3 regions of the Mediterraneibacter sp. NSJ-151 genome follow, and region 1 is predicted to be linked to each of the others. Evidence: riboswitches for the same ligand, from Rfam matches in the RefSeq annotation. Region 1 holds a riboswitch; each other region holds the start of a gene.

Region 1 (6,498 bases):
GGTCTTCTGAAATCTTCCGGCTTCGCATCTTCATCCACACATTTCATGATTGTATAGGAACGTTCTGCTGCCGAAATACCTGTCGTTGTATCGACATGATCCACCGCAACGGTAAATGCTGTGCTGTGATTATCGGTATTCTCCGCAACCATCGGTGGAAAGTTAAGCCTTGCTGCAACTTCCGCACTCATCGGTGTACAGATAAGCCCTTTCGCATAAGTCGCCATAAAATTAATATTCTCCTGTGTCGCGAACTCTGCTGCACATACCAGATCCCCTTCATTCTCTCTGTCCGGATCATCCGTAACCAGAATAATCTTTCCTTCCCTCAGATCCCTCAGTGCTTCTTCGATTGTATTGTACTGATTGTTTTGTGACATTCTATTTATCCTCCTGTTCTAAAATCCGAATTCCTGCAAAAATTCCATCGTAATTCCGGATTCTTTTTTCTCTTCTTCACTCTTTCCAAGGCCTAACAGCCTTTCTACGTATTTTCCAATCACATCATTCTCCAGATTCACCGAATCACCCGGCACTTTTTCCAAAAGCGTCGTTTCTTCTCCTGTATGCGGGATAACCGATACCTGAAATCCCTCTTCATCTACTTTTGCCACTGTCAGACTGATGCCGTCTATACAGATGGATCCTTTTTCCACGATCAGATGTAATATCTGCGACGATGTTCCGATAGATACCCAGATGGCATTCTCCTCCCGGACCAGAGAGCGGATCACTCCGGTTCCGTCAATATGACCGCTTACGATATGTCCTCCGAATCTTCCGTCTGCCGCCATTGCCCGTTCCAGATTCACCTGACTTCCGGCTTTACAGCTTCCCAGACTGCTTCTCCTGATGGTCTCTGCCATCACATCTGCAGTAAATCCATCCGGCTGAAGTGATGTAACGGTCAGACACACTCCATTGACTGCAATACTGTCACCAATCTTCGTTCTTTCCAATACCTTCTTCGCCCTGACTGCCAGAACCCCTGACTCTCCGGTCAGCTGTATATAGCGGACCGTTCCTTTCTCTTCTACGATTCCTGTAAACATGGCCCCTCCTGTTCTTTTCCACATATCTGACAGATTATCCTAATATCTTCACCGATCCGGCAGATATCCGTACATTTCAGTTTCAATGCTTCTGAGGGAAGTCCGATGCCGATTCCTTCCACCGGTGTCTTACTGTTCTTTCCGCCAAATAACTTTGGTGCGATAAAACAGTGTACCTCTTTTACTATTCCTGCCCGCAGTGCACTGTCATTCAGTGTGCCTCCGCCTTCTAGCAGAATGCTGTCAATGCCCTTATTTCCAAGATATGTCATCAGCTTTTTAAGGTCTATCTGACCTTTTTCATCCGGACAGCAGACGGTATCTACTCCTTTCGCATGTAACTGTTCTATTTTTTCTGTTATTTCTTCGTTCTCTTCCCGTCCTGCATAAGCCACGATTGTCCGGTACTCTTTTGCACTTCTTACAATCTGGCTGTCAAGCGGTATCCTAAGACTACTGTCGCATACTATCCTGACCGGACTTTTCCATCCTTCCCCCCGGACATTCAACATCGGATCATCCGCAAGTACAGTCCCGATACCTGCCATAATACCCATATAGCGGTGCCGCATATGCTGCACTTCTTGTCTGGCCGGTTCTCCTGTGATCCACTTCGATGCACCCGTCTTTGTCGCAATTTTCCCATCCAGTGTCATGGCATATTTCATCACTACATACGGTGTCTTCGTCGTAATATAATGGAAGAATACTGGGTTCAGACAGTCACATTCTTCCCGCATAAAATCCCGAACTACTGTAATTCCCGATTCACGCAATATCTGTGCACCTTTTCCTGCCACCTTTGGATTCGGATCCCTGGAACCAATCACCACTTTTTTAATCTTCTGTTCTATGATTGCTTCCGTACACGGCGGTGTCTTGCCATAATGACAGCATGGTTCCAGCGTAACATAGATTGTCGCACCCTCTGCCGATTCTGTAAGCGATGCGATTGCATTGCGCTCTGCATGAAGTTCTCCGCATTTTTTATGATAACCTTCCCCGATGATCCGGCCGTCTTTTACGATTACCGCACCCACCATCGGATTCGGATTCGTCCATCCTTCTCCCTTTTTTGCAAGCTGGATTGCCCGGAGCATGTATTCCTGATCCGTCATTTCTCTTCCTTCTTTCTTAGTTATACAAAAACCCCTGCAGGATACCTACAGGGGAAATGATCTGTTACATATAACTGACAAATGATCTGTTAACCAAAAAAGCTCTGAAATGGATCACCATCTCAGAGCTCAGACACTACATTCATCTATTAAAATAACTGTACCATCATCTTCTTTCATCCAGACTATACTGTCGGCTCCGGAATCACACCGGATCATGCCTCTCGGCCCGCGGGCTTTACCGCCGGTAGGGAATCGCACCCTGCCCTGAAGATTTCGTTTTTTTTATCATAATACTTTATATATCATTTGTAAAGCAAAAGTTTGGAAATAGCAAACTCCGTCCCTATCTGGCACTCGAAAGTCCCTATCTGGTTCTTTTCCCCATTGCCTATCCATTTTGGATTTGCTACAATAATAAAAACCTATCAAGGAGGGCCTGCACATGAACACGATTGAACAATTAGATGAGCTTCAGAAGAAAGCAATACATACCCCGGAATTAAAAAAACGGTTTCTTGCATCAAAAAAGGCAGAAGACCCATTGGGGGAATTCTGCCTGATTTGTCAGCAAGAGGGCTATGATATTTATCCTATGGATATCATTCAAGCCGGAGATGAATTTTATGCCACAATGAAACGAAGCACCAATGGCGGTGGAGAAAATTCTCCTGTTCTCACTTGCGAAGATGATGCATATGAACTATTTTTCGCCGGTCTTGAAACCGACAACTGATTTAAGTCCTGTCTAGCACCTGGCTAAAAACTTATTTGCGTTTTCTTCTCTTCCATGTCACTCCACCGACACCTGCACCAAGTGAAGATACTGCAAGACCTAACCAACCAAGCACGCTTGTCACATCTCCTGTTTTAGCAGCATTTGTTCCACTTGTCTTTGTTGTGTTGCCTGTTTTATTGGTTGTGCTATTCGTCTTATTTGTTGTCTGTGTTGTCTGACTTGATTTCTTAACCAGTCCTTTGATTGCACTGTTCAAAGTATTGCTTGCCTCATCCACTGCTGTCTGGCTTTCTTTTGCCTGCAAAGCACTCTTTGCTTTTGTAAGTGCTGTCTGCATTGCTTTCCAGCTATCTGCTGTGTAATCTGCTTCTTTCAACGCTTCTGCATCAGAGATTGCTTTTTCAAGTGAAGAAGTATCAACACTTACCGGCTGTTCTGCTTTTACAAGAGCTGTCTTTGCTGCATCCAATGTTGCTTTTGCCTGATCTACTGCTTCCTGACTTTCTTTTGCTTCTGCTACGCTTCTTGCATTGACAAGGGCTGCCTGATATGTTGCCCAGCTTTCTGCTGTATAGTCAGATTCTTTTAATCCGTTCGCTTCTACGATTGCTGCTTCCAGTGCAGAAGTATCAACTACAACCGGTGCCGGAGTTTCTCCTGCAACCTTATAAGTAAATGCAAGAGGGGTTGTATATCCCGTTGAAGTTACTGTAATCTGGAATTCTGTTCCCGCTACCGCATCTTTAAATGGCGCTGCATCTGTCTTTAATGTTCCGTCACTTCCAATAATCTCAACTTTGCCTCTTCCGGTTGCTGCATAATCTGTGCCATTTACATTTACAGAAGTGATTTTCCCGATATATGAATTTAATGCATCAGCATCAAATCCTTCTGCCTGTACAAGTTTCTTATTCTCTGAATCATAAGCAGCTGGCATATTTGTTGTTGTCAGCAGGAAGGATGTAACAATATCTGCATATTTGCCATTTTTATCTTTTACTGTGAGCGTATATTTACCTGGTTCTATTGAACCTGCCGCTCTTGTTTCTGTAGCTGCCTTATATGTCAATACATTTCCTTCTACTGTCACGTCTAAACCATCCACACTATACTCTGGATCAAAGTCATCCTGAAGATTCAATTCAATTGTTGTCTTACCTGCAGAAATATCTGCATCTGCTACCTTAATTGCATCTTCAGTTTTTGCAAATTTTACAGGGACATACAGATCTTCGATATCAATTGTATACAATCCATTTGTTGTGTAATATTCAATATTGTCAATTGTCTTGCCCATCATAGATGTGTAATGTGCGGAAGATGTCGGGCAACCATGTACTGAATCTGTATATCCTGTACTCCAAGCCAGCTCGTTTCCTCTCCAGATATTTTCAAGATGACGCATACCATATGCTGTTCCATCTGTTGTTCTTACAACAACCGCATTTACATTAGAAGATGTGATTTCATCTTTCGGAAGTCCATCAAGATTAAGCTGATAATCACCATAAGAAGACTGTGTTAATAATTCTGCTGTAACTCCTGTCAGAGCTTTTGCTCCCTGTCCTTTTACCTCACTGAATACAAGATTGCCATTTTCGTCAAGTGAAACTTCTTTGTAGTTTGCAGGAGTCTCTGTTAATGGATAATAAGCATATGTTTCATTCTGGAATAAAGTATCTTTTCCTTCCAGTGTTGTTGTAGATGTTTTTCCACGATTTGTTACTGTAATTTCTACCTTATCTGTATCTTTGACTTCTTTATATTTTGTAAGATCTACAGAAGAATCCACTTTTACTGCATATGTAATACCATCAATTTTAGAACCATCTTCATTTGCATGATAAGAACCGCCTGAAAGTCCCGTTGTGCGTGTTTTATTCAATGTAGCTGAAGTAAATGCATCCACTTCTACTTCATTGTTTGTTGTCTCTGCTTTATAGAATGCTGCATACGGAATATTCATAAGGACATATGTTTCTTTTGTCTCTGCCTTCACCAGATTATTGATTGCTTCTGTCAAATGTGTTGTCTGCTCTTTTACTTCTGCCTCCAATGGTTTTTCTTTTGCAAGCAGGTCTTTTGATTCCTGAAGTTCTGTCTGCAGATTGCTCCAGCTATCTGCTGTGTAATCTGACTCTGTAAGTCCTTCTGCCTCTGTTACTTTTGCCTGTAATGCTGCAAGATCTTCTGCACTTGCTTCTTTTTCTTCTAATGCAAGATTATCTGCTCCTACTTCAAATTCATATGTGTAATCTTCATATCCAAGTGCATATACTGTCAGTTTCCAATATCCTGTTCCGTCTGTTCCTTCTGGCAACTGGAATCTCTCTGATTCTGTTAATGCAAGCTGGATTCCCATTGATTTGTGCATCCAGTTATCTGATGCAAATTTTGTTCCATATGTTGCAACTGCATTTGTTCGGCTACTGTCTGAACCATAGTATGTCCACTCTACTGCCTGCATATTTGCTCCCAGATCTCCGTAGTTTCCATCCAAATCTACTCTCAGGAAATCTCCGAATGCTCCTGTATTTTTCTTTCCATCTGTTGTTTTTCTTACAGATGGTGTTACATCCGCTTTCTTTAAGCTGACATCTTTCAGTCCTGATTCTGTTCCATCATTCTTTCTTGCTGAGAATACAAAACTTCCGTCATCGTTCTTTGCCGCTTCTTTTAAGCCATTTGTATTATCTGTTACATTTGCTGTCACTTCATAGGAACTTAAGTTTCCTTCTCCGTATCCACCTCTAAGTGTTCCACCATTCTCTACTACCGCATATTTCTCTTTTAATGCTGAAAGGTCTGCTGTCTTTACTTTTACCGGTACATACTTCAGTCCTGTTACTTTATAATCTTTGATGTTTGACTTAATATCACCAATTGCAACTTCCTGTCCGTCTGTTGTTACAAATATGGTTTTATCTTTCCAATATGCAAGATTGTATATCTGTCCATCGTTTGTCTCAATCACTGCACTACACTGGAAACTACCTCTGTGAAGGCCATGATTTGACGTTGCTCTTGTTACAGCATCAAAAGCTCCCTTGTCATATTCTTTATGGGAATCTAACACATCAGATGATGCTGTGCTTCCTGCATTCAATACGCCTTCATTTGCCCAGTACTCTGCCCATGTCATTCCTACATAAACATATGAATATTCTTCCTTTGTCTCTGCTTTCACCAACGCATTTACTGCTGTATTCAATGTGTCTTTTGCTTTATCCACCGATTCCTGGCTTTCCTTTGCTGCCTGTGCACTTTCTGCTGCTGTCAATGCAGTCTGCATTGCCTTCCAACTATCTGCTGTATAGTCTGATTCATTCAATGCTTTTGCTGCTACAATTGCCTGCTCCAATGCTGTTGTATCTACTGCTGTGGCTGTTCCTGCTGAACGGATTGCTTCGAGTGCAGCTTCTTTTATTGCTTTTGAAGTACGTGTTGCCTGACTCACTGTATCCCAACTATTGATTGTATCTTCTGTTGCGACCTGACCTACTAACTTTGTTTTTATTCCTTTTGACTTATCATTTGCCTTCGAAAAATAACTGTCATTTGCACTCTCATATCCATTCTTTGTTGTTAC
Region 2 (6,498 bases), on a different contig from region 1:
AAGAAAAACATTACCATTTTAACGCCCGAAAACAAAAAAAAGAACAGCCGATACATATGAACTGTCCACTTTTTTTAATAATATTCTCGTTCTTCCCACCAGTCGTTCACTTAACATCGGATTCCAATATAAATCACATTCTCAGGCAGTAACAGTACAATAAGATTTATCGGATATTTCAACAGACGCTTATAACAATCCACTGTATATTTTTAAATCTTCATCCTTAAACACATTAAAGATTACCTTTTTTATTCTGCTGTCTTTGTTAAGATACTGCTTTACAGTATTCGTTGCAATCTCGGCAGCTCGTTGCTGTGGAAAGCGGAATACACCTGTAGACAAACAACAGAATGCAATAGATTCCACACCCGTATCAGCTGCAAGCTTTAGGCACTCTGTGTAGCAGCTTGCCAACAGGTCTTCATCTTCTTTTGTGACTTTCCATTGTATAATAGGTCCTACCGTATGAAGAATATATTTTGTCGGAAGATTGTATCCCGATGTTATCTTTGCTTTGCCGGTCTCTTCTTCATGCCCCTGCTTTGCCATAATTTCATGCATTTTCAGACGAAGTTCCATTCCAGCATAAGTATGAATAAAGTTATCAATACAGGCATGCATCGGCGAAAAACAACCAAGCATCTGTGAGTTACACGCATTCACGATCGCATCACATTTCAAAGTGGTAATATCCCCCTGCCAGATATATAATCTCGAATCAGATTTTACAGGTGCAAGCGTGTCAACATCTGTGATTCCACGCTCTATATTTCTTTCTGTAAGATACTCATCCTGTATTTTCAAAAAATCATTACTGATTGGTCTTGGCGGTCTGACATTCATAAGTGAGCGGATCAGATTTTCCTGCCCCTGCTTATCCGTAGGAATGTTCTGTCTGCCAAACGGTATTTCTTCTTTTAAAAGATACTGAATTAGATATTCTCTTCGCTCATCCTGTGTCATAATACCAGCCCCCTTATATCAGTAATTGCCTTTGCCATATCACCGCCAATACCGATTACACGTTCCCCGAAGCTTTCCGGAACTACCGCTTCATCCATATTCAGGCGTATCAAACTATAAGACGAGTTCTCCCTCACCATCTTTTCAAAAGGGAAACGTATAATAATCGGCGTATTAAATCCAACTCCAAGTTCCAAAAGAACAACCCTTTTATCTTTATTCTGTTCCAGAAAACCCGCATACCTGTCGGCTGCCTCATGCCACGCTTCATCTTCCACAAAATAATTATCACAACGGAGATTCATAGCCATATTGCCGCCACACACCGGACATTTTGGTACAAGTTCTGATGGAATCAGGCAGTCTCTTCTTGCTTTATCCATTTTACGAAACAGGTCTTTTGCATCGTAAGTCTTTAGATGACAGGCTTTCTGGCACTGGATTTTCCCATAATCTCCCTGTGTTGCAAATATTCTTTTTTCATCGAATCCCGCTTTATAAAACTGATGATCCACATTGGTTGTAAGTACAAAATATTCTTTGTTCTTTACAATATCATAAAGCTCTGTATAAAGCGGCAATGCCGGAGGATCAAAGCGGTTCATCAATGCATGTTTTGACCAGTATCCCCACTTTGCCTCCTCAGACGGATATGGATAAAATCCGGCTGCATACATATCTGTCATGTAGTACTCACCGTATTTTTTTATAAATTCTTCAAAATTGTCTGTAAACCTTTTACCACCATATTGGATTCCCGCAGCTGTCGATGCCCCGGCTCCTGCCCCGATTATAACACAGTCTGTATTTCTTATATTCTTTGCTGCCCTGTCAATCTGGTCTTCATATGCATCCTTTTGGAATACATAATCCCTTGCCGGAGTACTACATAAAAAGTTTCTCCAGTCAGCATGCCCTTTTCTGATTTTCTTAAAAATCATAATGAACCTCTTTTCTCAATACACTGCTTCGGACAAATTTCTGCACATCTTCCGCAATGCAGACAATGATTCTGGTTGATAGTAACCGGAACTGAAGATATATCAATGCATTTTTGCGGACATACAGAGTAACACAGTTTGCATCCAATACATTCTTTTCCAATAAAATACCCTGTCTGAACTGCCTCGGTTTTTCCAATTGTTATAGTATCCCTCACAATATTTGATGGATTGCTGATATCAAAATACTCTCCCTGTGCCTCATACAGCCGAAACACTTCGATTGCATCTTTCGTATCTCCCGGATAGATTTTCTTCATATATGGATTTTTTTCAAACATAATATCAAGATTCTTTTTTCCGATGTTCTTTATTTTTCCACGCAGAGACACCGCAATTTTGTCTTTTGTTGCGGATATTGCCACATACTGCTGCTCCATTAACTGGTCATAAAATGCTTTTCCCTTTGCTGTAAGGAAATACACACCTTCTTCATCATAGTACATCATATCTATGATTCTTGTCTGAGGATGTCCATCTGAACCTATCGTTGCAACTGTTGTTGAATGAATTTCATCCACCAGAAGTTTAAGATAATCCATTTTTGTCATTTCAAAGTCTCTCCTTTCAGTATCGGTGTAAGTTTTTTATATGTCATCATGGCAATTAAAACAGCCCGCAGGACGGGATTCCCTGCGGGACTTGTTTTATCATATCTTCTCTCATCCGGACTTTACCGTCGGTTATGGAATTGCACCATATCAGCTTTTGCTCGCAGACTATACTGCCGGTCAGGAATTACACCTTGCCCCGAAGACTGTAATTTTTTCTGTTAATTATCTTTAAAATTCATAAGGTGGATTTCCAGAGAAATCTGCGATTAAACCATGCGGATTTTCAAGATAGAATACCTCAAAAATAGGATTATCTGCTGTCTGGTACTGTCCCTTAACGATAGGATTGTTCATGCATCCTTCCTTTACACTCTTGTTGTCCTCAAATACTGCTTTACCATGAAGGCGAATCCATGCGTATTCAGGGGAAGATACTGATACTTCTACTTCAGGATTTGCTAACATATCCTTGTAAACATCCTTTGTGTTGTTAGTACAGAACCAAAGCTTTCCGTCCTGCTCAAAACAGAACATGAATGGACGGCATTTTGCCTTTCCATCTCTTCCGACGGTTGCTAAATACTGAACCGGGTTTTTCTGTAAAAATTCTACTACTTTCTGCATTTTAAATTACCTCCTCGATATGTTGTAACAATGATTATTACATCTTGCAGCTATACAATATCATCCGTTTAATGTAATGTCAATAGTTACATCAAACTTTTTGTAACTTTTTTTGTTACAACTCCTTTTGAAGATTTTACATTGATTATGAAAAACGAAAAGGCTCCGGAAATTGTGATGATATAATCACTCATCCGAAGCCTTCTGTAGACTACTCTTCCTCTGTATACACTGCAATATCTTTTTTCACATCAGCAAGTGTCATTTCTGAAAGTTTTTCCTCCATTGCCTTCTGTACTTCTAACAGTCTCTTATCAAGAACATGGTGAATATTCTTTCCTACCGGACATTTCTGATTGGGATTCTCATGAAAATGAAACAGTTCTTCATCTGGTGCACATTCCACTGCTTTATACACATCAAGGAATGTAATCTGCTCCAATGGTCTGGTAATTGTCACACCGCCTGTCCCTCTTGCAACTTCAATAAGACCAGCAGCCTTTAATTGTTGCAATATTTTACGAACAATCACCGGATTAGTTCCAATGCTTGCTGCCATAAAATCACTAGTCATCTTCTGATTCGAAAATGTATCTATACAGGCAAACATATGGATTGCCATTGTAAATCTACTTGAAATCTGCATTATAAACACCTCTCTTTGACAGTAATCATATCAAAAAACAGATGTAATTTCAATGGTTACATTGTTGTTGAAAACTTAATATAAATACAATCAATAGTCTGCTTTAGAAAAAAACAGAAAGATACTTTACAAAATCTTCCTGTTCTCTTTTTGTTTTAGTAATAGCCTCGTTCCTCCCGCCAGTCTTTCACATAACTTCGGATTCCGATATAGACCACGTGCACAAGAAGTAATAGTAGAATAAGGTTCATCGGAATGATTGATTTTATCCATTTTCCGAAGTAGATTGCAATAGCTGTACTCATTATCGCCATCATGATACTATTTGAGATTCTATTGCTTAATTGTCCGAAAGAATCTGCACCTGTCACAAACTCTTGAAGCAGACTTATAAATCTGTATTTTCTTCAACAGTATATTTTGTCTTTTTATGATTTGGTTTTCCATCACTTTCCATGACGCTGATTGTGTCTGCCCATTCTGAAATTTCTCATCAATTTTTCTGGCATCCGCACCCTCTTGGATCGCCGGCATCTCTAATTTTCCCTGCCTTGCATAAGAAATCTGCTTTTACTTCCTCTGCAATCATTTCTGCTACTTTTTTGTTGTTCCGCTTGCACTGAAAAATGCCACTAATTTTTTACTCATAATAATGACCCCTTACTTTACGAATTTCTTGTATAAAAATAGGTGTACAAGATTTGATTTTCTCTTATACATCTATATTTTTATATTCCTACAAATTTTTCAAGAACCAGTATACCTTCAGAAATATTCATTTTTCCCTGAAATTCTTTTAAAAAAGTGTCTTCGACACTTCAACTCCCCAGCCCCTTTGTGTGGGCTATTTTCATCAGCATAATCATTGTATCAGGATAAAGTTCACAAAGTATCCGCAATACGTTCCCATAAGTTCATGTCATTATTGAAATCGTACATATTTCAGTATAAAAAGTTCACTATTCAAATTCTGATTATTTATAGTAAACATGGTCTATCAAAATGACTATTTTCTGTTTCATTGTTTAACTTAACAAAACAATTCCTATGCAAAAAGGCGTAATTCACTTTACATTTTCCCCATATATTTTTCTGCCATATGTACTGCCACAGCCCCATCTGCAACAGCTGTTACTATCTGACGAAGTAACTTTGTTCTGACATCTCCTACAGCATAAACACCCGGAATACTCGTTTCAGTATTTTCACCTGCCACAATATATCCTTTATTATCCAGTTCTATCTGATTATCTAAAAAATCTATTGTCGGTTTTCTTCCTATACTCACAAACAAGCCGTCACATTCTATAATGTTTTCTTCTCCTGTAACTGTATCTTTCAACCGCACACCAGTCAATCGTTCTCCATAAAGCAGTTCTTTTACTGTACTATTCCATCGAAACTCTATATTTTCAGTTTTCATCAGCTGGTCATTGTAAATTTTTGTTGCACGTAATGTATCCCTTCGATGAACAATGATAACTTTCTTAGCAATTCGACTTAAAAGAGTAGCATCTGATATAGCAGAATTTCCACCACCAACAACAACCACAATCTTATCTTTATAAAACATACCATCACAGGCGGCACAATAAGCAACTCCATGACCTATCAATTCTTTTTCTTTATCAAGACCAAGTTCTCTTGGATTTGCTCCTGTAGCTATCACTACTGTTTTCCCAATATAAATTCCCGAACTGGTTTCTACTCTCTTAAGCTTTCCTGCTAAATCCATATTAAAAACTTCTGCATATTCACTTTTAGCACCATATTTTTCCGCCTGTTTTTGCATTTTCTCTGCCAATGAAAATCCGTCAATTCCATTTTCAAAACCAGGATAGTTATCAATCTGCCAGGTCAATGACATCTGACCACCTGCAGATAATTTTTCTAAAACAATTGTTTCAAGTCCTGCTCTGGCTGCGTATAATGCTGATGTATACCCACCAGGTCCTCCTCCCACGATAATCATATCGTAAACATGATTTTCATTCATACAACAGTCCTCCTATTTTATTTTTCCAAAGCTTCATTAATAAAGTTTTCTATCATTTTTTTGATTCGGGTGCAACAATAGAATCTATTGCCTTTCCATCTCGATATAAAACCAGTTTTTCCTTATGAATTAATTGTCCAAACTTTTCTTTATTTATATTTATTGATGTCATATTTTTTAACCCCTTCCTCCTGTTTGAACTTAATATACCGCATAAAAGATCTTGCTTCCGTGATGATATCACAGAAAAGACAATTTACTTTATCACGCTTCTTTTTATTTCTATTTATGGCATATGTCAATTATGGAATTGACGCATCTTAAAAAAGCAAGTATACTATGTTCGTAAAGGAGATAACTGTTATGAACTTCGAAAATTATTTTCCACTATGGAATGACTTGAACATAGCACAGAAAAAACTAATTTCAGACAATTTAATCACACAGTATGTAAAAAAAGGGACAATCATTCACAATGGAAACCTGGATTGCACTGGATTATTACTGGTTAAATCCGGGCAGCTTCGAACCTACATACTTTCAGATGAAGGACGAGAGATTACACTTTACCGTCTGTTCGATATGGATATGTGTCTTTTATCCGCCTCATGTATCATACGCTCCATTCAATTTGAAGTAACCATTGAAGCAGAAAAAGATACTGATCTTTGGATCATCCCTGCTGAAATCTATAAGGGCATTATGAAGGAA
Region 3 (6,498 bases), on a different contig from region 1:
ATAGAAAGCATAAAATACGCAACACTTTCTGCACTGTCACGCCCTACAACTCCTACAAATGAACCCGCTGTTAAAAAAATCAACAACATCGTAATAATATTCTTATCCGCCAAACCTTGCGCCATTAATTCCAGCTTTTCATCAAAACTAACTGTCCGATTCTGCAGACAAGCTACCAGTATGGCCACCAAAAATGCGATTACGATTGGCACATTATAAAATCCCATCGGAATCTCCAGCACATACTCAAACAAAATTCCCAACCCCAGATACAACACAAGAAATACTACAATAGGCATCAAGGCAATTGGATTACTTTTTTTCTTTTGCATCATACTCTACTTCTCTCCTCATTTTTCCTAACAGAACCCATTGTACCATTCTTTTCTTATTTTGGACAGTGAAAATATTTTCCTATTTCCACAAAAAGTAAAACAGACGATCAATTTTCATCAATCATCTGTCTTTATTTATTTCAATTCAATTTTAGTGAAAATAATGATCTCCCAGCTGGTATCCCATACCGCCTTGATCAAAATAGAGACAATCTCCGATTGGATTACTTCCGGACAACGCATCTATTGCTGCCTGCATAGCACTTGGTGTATACCCTGCACTATATCTGACACTGTCAAGCCACCCTGTCATCGCCGGGCCAAATTGTCCTGATTGGTATACTACCTCTGAAATACTGTTTGGATACACCGCACTTTTCACACGATTCATAATAACCGCTCCGACTGCTACCTGACCTTCGTAAGGTTGATTTCCCGCCTCACAAAAAATAATCGATGCCAACAGTTCTTTGTCTGCTTCCTGAAGCTGTGCCACAGCTGCTTCCTCTTCGGCTTTTCTTTGTGCCTCCGCCTGCTCTGCCGCAATACGTTCTGCTTCTTTTTTCTGCGCTTCCTCTAATTCGCGCTGCGCCTTTTCTTCCGCTTCTTTCTTCTCCTGCAAAGCTTTCTCTTCCGCTTCTTTTTCTGCTTGTTTCTGCTCTGCTATTTTCTTGTCCAACTCTTCTACTGTCAGCAATCCTGCCTCCTGATATTCATTTTCCATAACAATTTCATCTGTTCGTTCTGAATCCTGAAGTAATTGAGCAAAGGATGCGATTTCCATGTGGTCGGATGCATACATCATTTCTGTATGATGCTCCGCAGCCTGTGTATTAACGCCTAATGTCATCACCGTAACCGTGGTTGCAACTACCGCCATAGATACCCATCTTTTATATTGAATCATATAGTCTCCTCCTACAATTTCGTAACATTCTTTGCAATTTTATTTCACTTTAATTAACGAGTTATAATAAATTATATTCATTTTTTTCGTTTTTATTACAAATGTTACAATTTTGTTACGAGTCGACATTCTAATATAAAATTTCAAACTTGTCAACAATAAATTTTAATTTCCACTGATTGCCAGAACATCTCCCTTTTGAATAACCGTCTCTCCTTTTGGGATAACTGTCGAGCCATCTTCTCGTCGGATTAACGCAATCATTCGCTCTTCCATTTTCGGTAAATCTTTAATCTGACACCCGATTCTTCCATCTCCTTCTTCCACCGTTTCTTCCCTCAATACCATATCAATATCCCCTTCATAGGATTGCGCGTTCAGTACAAGAATATCTCCTTCTTTTATCTTCACTTCAGCCCTTGGGATAATATCCTCATCACCACGTTTAATCAAAACGATCAACATATTTTTTATCCGCAGTTCAGAAATCTTTTTACCCACATACTTATGATCCTTTTCCATTTTCATTTGAATTAATTGAATCTGTTGTTCTTCCTGATAATCACTAAATGTCTTCATAACATTTTGTCCATCATCTACCATATCAAGTCGTTCTGCAACCACCGGAAGTAAGAGCCCCTGAAATGTAACAGAAATCAACGCCACACAAAATACGATGTTAAACACATCACTTTTCGTATAAACCGGACTTACTGTCACCATAATTGCAAATACGATCGAAGCGGCGCCTCGCAATCCGGAAAATGCAATCAAGGTTTTCTGTTTAAAGCTTGCACGGAATGGCAAAAGCAACAAAAAAGTTGCTATCGGCCTTGCGATAAAAGTCAAACCTATAAAAACCAATATTGCACTTCCTGCAATTCCCAATAATTGCGATGGGAAAACAAGTAATCCTAACAAGAAGAAAATTAAAATCTGCGCCAGATGATTGATTCCATCAAAGAAGTGAATCAATACAACTTTATGATCAAATTTCTGATTTCCTATTATAATCCCTTGTAAATACACACTCAGATATCCATTTCCTCCAAGCAATACAGAACCGGCATAAGCAAATAATACCAATGCAATCATCAGAATTGTATCCATACCTTCGATTTCAAATTCAATATGCTTTAAACTCCAAACAGCAAGTACACCAACCCCTATTCCAAATAAAAAACCGACCCCAATCTGTTTTATTAGCATCCAGACAATATTTTGATTGCTCAATGACATCCAACTCAAAATGATCATCGTCATCATATAAGCAACTGGATCGTTGCTTCCACTTTCTACTTCCAAAATAGATGCTGTTCCATCTTTTAAGTTTAACTGTTTTGATCGTAATATAGAAAATACTGACGCTGCATCCGTAGAACCAACAACTGCGCCTAGCAACATACCTTCTTTAAGAGACATATGTAATACATAATGACAAAATACACCTGTCAATACCGATGTTAATACAACCCCCAATGTTGACATGCAAATTGATTGTTTAAGAACCGGCTTTGCCGCTTTTAAACTTGTTCCAAAACCACCATAAAACATAATAAAGACAAGTGCCGTAGAACAAATTTTTTCCGCTATCCCAAAATTATCGAATGGAATTTTAAAAATCCCTTCACTTCCAAATACCATTCCAATCGCCATAAACACTAAAACAGCCGGCACTCCAATCCTGTTTGTCAACTTATTTGTTAAAATACATGTTATAATTACAACCGCACATAAAATTAAACTTGTCTCCACACACTCACCCCTTCTTTTTTCTATTTCTTCCTATTATAACATATGTCCCTTTATAAAACGAAACTGAAAAAGAGGCGTTGGTATGTTCCACGCATACCAACGCCTCTTTGCACTACTATTTTTTATTCAAGAATGCCTCTGCATTCTTGCTGCGAGATGCGCGTCATGCAATGCATGACATACTTCTTCTGCGCATCTCTGCAATCCTGCCGGAGGCTATATCAGATGGGGGATTGACTCCCACCACTGATACTGATTCATTACTCGCCACCTACAGAGGTGGGAGTCATCTCACATCTGATATTCTTATCTCATTTTAAAAATAGGACTGATTTTTTTGTAGATCAATAACACAATCAGTGAAACCAAAATACCTTTTAATAAGTTAAATGGTGCTACTGCAAATAACACAAATGTTGAAAGACTTGTGATGTGTGAATTAACTGCAGTTCCCATTGCTACCAATGCGTCGATTGGCATTCCAAATGCTTTTGCATAAACTGGAAGTAATACAAATGCATTCATTGCACTTCCTACAACAACCATCAAAAGTGTTCCAGCTATCATACCAAGCAACGCGCCCTTTCTTGTACGTTTATATTTGTAAATAATACCTGCCGGTACACACAATGCACATCCTACCAGAAAATTGGCTACCTCTCCAACACCAGCTGTAGTTGTTCCGTTGATTACAAAGTTCAAAAGAATTTTAACAAATTCGATTGCTGCACCTGCCAAAGGTCCCATTACAAAACATCCGACCATTACCGGAACTTCGCTGAAATCAATCTTGTAAAATGATGGTGCAAATGGAAGTGGAATCTCAAATAACATCAATACCACTGCGATTGCTGCAAGCATACCAATCTGAACCAACGTTCTTACTCCTACTTTTTGTGTTTTTTCTGCTGTTGCTACATTACTACCTGTGCTCATCTTTTTTCTCTCCTTTAAAACAAATAGATTTTGAAAAGAAAGAAAGTCTTCTTGGAAGTGTTGTCAAAAAAGAAACCCCGGATTTTCTAATCCGGGGCTTTGTTATCTCTATGACATCAATTTCTTCTCTCATCCAGACTTTACTGTCGGTACTGGAATTCTCATCAAACTTATGAGTCACCAGTTCAACCACTTATGTGGGTCGCGGACTATACCGCCGGTTGGGACTTGCACCCTACCCCGAAGAATTTCTTTGTTCAATTTCATATATAAGTATAATCATGTATTTTTATAAAATCAAGAGTTTTTCACAAATTAATTCTGATTTTCTGAACTTTTTCAAAATCTTCATCCACATTCTTGAAATCCTCTTTTGATTAGAAACTATTTTATTTCTTTTCGTCTGTTTTCCTTGCCTTTTCCATGATTTCTCCGTATTTACCTATAATATAACCATAATTTTCTCTCTTGTGAGGCAACATACACTCTGTGCAATCTTTAATCCCGCTCTCTGTATATCGAAAGTTTCCTCCACATTTATCTCCCAGAGTATATAACGGACAATAGCAAAATAAACAATTAAAATCTTCCGGATGATTTGTTTTATGACATGGAAAATACTCACATTCTTTATTACAGAAAAACGAGTAATGCTTTCCCATCCACTTTGGCTGTTCACTCATTTTACGTTCCTATCTTTCACAAATTTTCTCAATCATTTTCAATTCTTCCTCTGAAAATGATGTCTGCTCAACAATTGATATATTTTCTTTAATCTGTGATGGTTTTGATGCGCCGATTAATACTGAGCATACCTCATCGTCTTTTAATACCCAGGACAAAGCCATCTGTGCAAGTGTCTGTCCTCTCTGTTTTGCCAGTTCATTTAACTCTGCAATTTGCCTCAAACGTTCTTCTGTCAAATCACTTTTGTGTAAAAAACGATTATCTCTGGCAATTCTGCTATCTTGCGGAATCCCCTCCAGATATTTATCTGTCAGCATTCCCTGAGCCAATGGACTAAACGCAATAATCCCAACCCCAGCTTCTTTGCAATATTTTTTCACTCCATCCTCTTCAATCGTTCGATCAAACATCGAATATCTTCTTTGATTCACTATAAATGGACAATGAAGTTCTTTTAATATAGAAACTGCTTTTTCCGTATACTCTTTATTATAATTAGAAACACCCGCATATAAAGCTTTCCCGCTTCTTACAATATCCGCAAGTGCCTGCATTGTTTCTTCAAGCGGAGTGTCAGGATCCATTCTGTGGTGATAGAAAATATCCACATAATCTAATTTCATCCGTTTCAGACTTTGATCCAAACTTGCCATCAAATATTTTCTGCTGCCCCAGTTTCCATAAGGCCCATCCCACATATCATATCCTGCCTTGGTTGTAATCACCAACTCATCACGATATGGCCGAAAATCCTCTTCCATTAAACGACCAAAATTACTCTCTGCACTTCCGTATACCGGGCCATAATTATTAGCCAGGTCAAATTGTGTAATACCGAGGTCAAACGCCGTTCTACACATTTGTTTCATGTTATCATAATTATCTTTACTTCCAAAGTTATGCCAGAAGCCTAACGAAACTGCCGGAAATTTCAAGCCACTTTTTCCCACTCGGTTGTACTGCATCAAATCATATCTTGATGCATCTGCTTTGTAAATGTTTGCGATATCTGCCATTGCCGGTTCCCCCTTTTTATGAAATATGCTATTTCTTCATTATTGACATTATACACTATACTTTCTTAAAGTGATAGCTGTTAATCCACCCCAATCTGCTTATAAACAAAAAAATCACGAAGCCTTATCGACTTCGTGAAATACTATAACAACATCGGAGTGACGTGATTCGAACACGCGACCTCTACGTCCCGAACGTAGCGCTCTACCAAGCTGAGCCACACTCCGATAATAAAAGAATCTGGACAATCCAGATTCTAAGCTACGGAAAAGGGACTTGAACCCCTACTAACAGAGTCAGAGTCTGCTGTGCTGCCAATTACACCATTCCGCATCATCTTTATTTATCTTATTTGTCACACGCAACATGATTATTATATCAGACTGTCCAGAAAAATCAAGAGCTTTTTTATATTTTTTTCGTTAGAATTTTCAACTCTTTAAGCGCTATTGTCAGATATTTATTTGCTATTTAGTTCATTAAGTTGGCAATACGTTCCTTACAAAAAATTGATATAAGAATTCTTGCTCAGATTCCATGAGCGGGTGACACATAAGGGCGTAAATTTTTGCTAAAAGCAAATGAATTTGAACTCAAACTTGCTGCTATGCAGCTTCAAACACGTTCGTTCAAATTCATTAACACAAAAATTTACGCTCTAAGTGTCTCCAACGCTCACTCCATATTCGCTCGAATTTCTTATATCATTTTTTTGTAAGTAATGTATTGGCTCAAGTTGTGAAGTGAATAGCAACAAAGGATATTGAGTGGCGATATCTGCGATAATGGATTCTAGGGGCTTGAAGATGCAAAATTTTGATGGGGAACATCCGCAAAGCATTGAAAGAGCAAGTTGAGGAT

What was found. Region 1 has a riboswitch for FMN ahead of ribD (bifunctional diaminohydroxyphosphoribosylaminopyrimidine deaminase/5-amino-6-(5-phosphoribosylamino)uracil reductase RibD). Riboswitches for the same ligand answer to the same signal wherever they lie in the genome.
Region 2: it holds a riboswitch for FMN, as region 1 does, so the genes downstream of both, LQE94_RS02640 (4Fe-4S binding protein) here and ribD (bifunctional diaminohydroxyphosphoribosylaminopyrimidine deaminase/5-amino-6-(5-phosphoribosylamino)uracil reductase RibD) in region 1, are expected to answer to the same signal.
Region 3: it holds a riboswitch for FMN, as region 1 does, so the genes downstream of both, LQE94_RS15955 (ECF transporter S component) here and ribD (bifunctional diaminohydroxyphosphoribosylaminopyrimidine deaminase/5-amino-6-(5-phosphoribosylamino)uracil reductase RibD) in region 1, are expected to answer to the same signal.

The regions. Positions count from the first base shown of each region.
Region 1 covers NZ_JAKVPP010000001.1:118,909-125,406, reverse strand. The annotation lists gene LQE94_RS00660 (bifunctional 3,4-dihydroxy-2-butanone-4-phosphate synthase/GTP cyclohydrolase II) at 1-380, opposite strand, end outside; gene ribE (riboflavin synthase) at 399-1,052, opposite strand; gene ribD (bifunctional diaminohydroxyphosphoribosylaminopyrimidine deaminase/5-amino-6-(5-phosphoribosylamino)uracil reductase RibD) at 1,034-2,170, opposite strand; FMN riboswitch at 2,335-2,449, opposite strand; gene LQE94_RS00645 (hypothetical protein) at 2,616-2,906, shown strand; gene LQE94_RS00640 (penicillin-binding Tp47 domain C-containing protein) at 2,938-6,498, opposite strand, start outside.
Region 2 covers NZ_JAKVPP010000002.1:155,656-162,153, forward strand. The annotation lists gene LQE94_RS02630 (protein-ADP-ribose hydrolase) at 190-966, opposite strand; gene LQE94_RS02635 (Sir2 silent information regulator family NAD-dependent deacetylase) at 963-1,907, opposite strand; gene LQE94_RS02640 (4Fe-4S binding protein) at 1,904-2,518, opposite strand; FMN riboswitch at 2,618-2,729, opposite strand; gene LQE94_RS02645 (pyridoxamine 5'-phosphate oxidase family protein) at 2,750-3,145, opposite strand; gene LQE94_RS02650 (Rrf2 family transcriptional regulator) at 3,357-3,791, opposite strand; gene LQE94_RS02655 (DUF6040 family protein) at 3,947-4,108, opposite strand; gene trxB (thioredoxin-disulfide reductase) at 4,861-5,787, opposite strand; gene LQE94_RS02670 (Crp/Fnr family transcriptional regulator) at 6,151-6,498, shown strand, end outside.
Region 3 covers NZ_JAKVPP010000025.1:8,546-15,043, forward strand. The annotation lists gene LQE94_RS15940 (Na+/H+ antiporter NhaC family protein) at 1-332, opposite strand, end outside; gene LQE94_RS15945 (cell wall hydrolase) at 487-1,242, opposite strand; gene LQE94_RS15950 (potassium/proton antiporter) at 1,408-2,997, opposite strand; gene LQE94_RS15955 (ECF transporter S component) at 3,304-3,933, opposite strand; FMN riboswitch at 4,051-4,185, opposite strand; gene LQE94_RS15960 (cysteine-rich small domain-containing protein) at 4,323-4,616, opposite strand; gene mgrA (L-glyceraldehyde 3-phosphate reductase) at 4,626-5,636, opposite strand; tRNA gene LQE94_RS15970 (tRNA-Pro) at 5,791-5,864, opposite strand; tRNA gene LQE94_RS15975 (tRNA-Gln) at 5,899-5,970, opposite strand.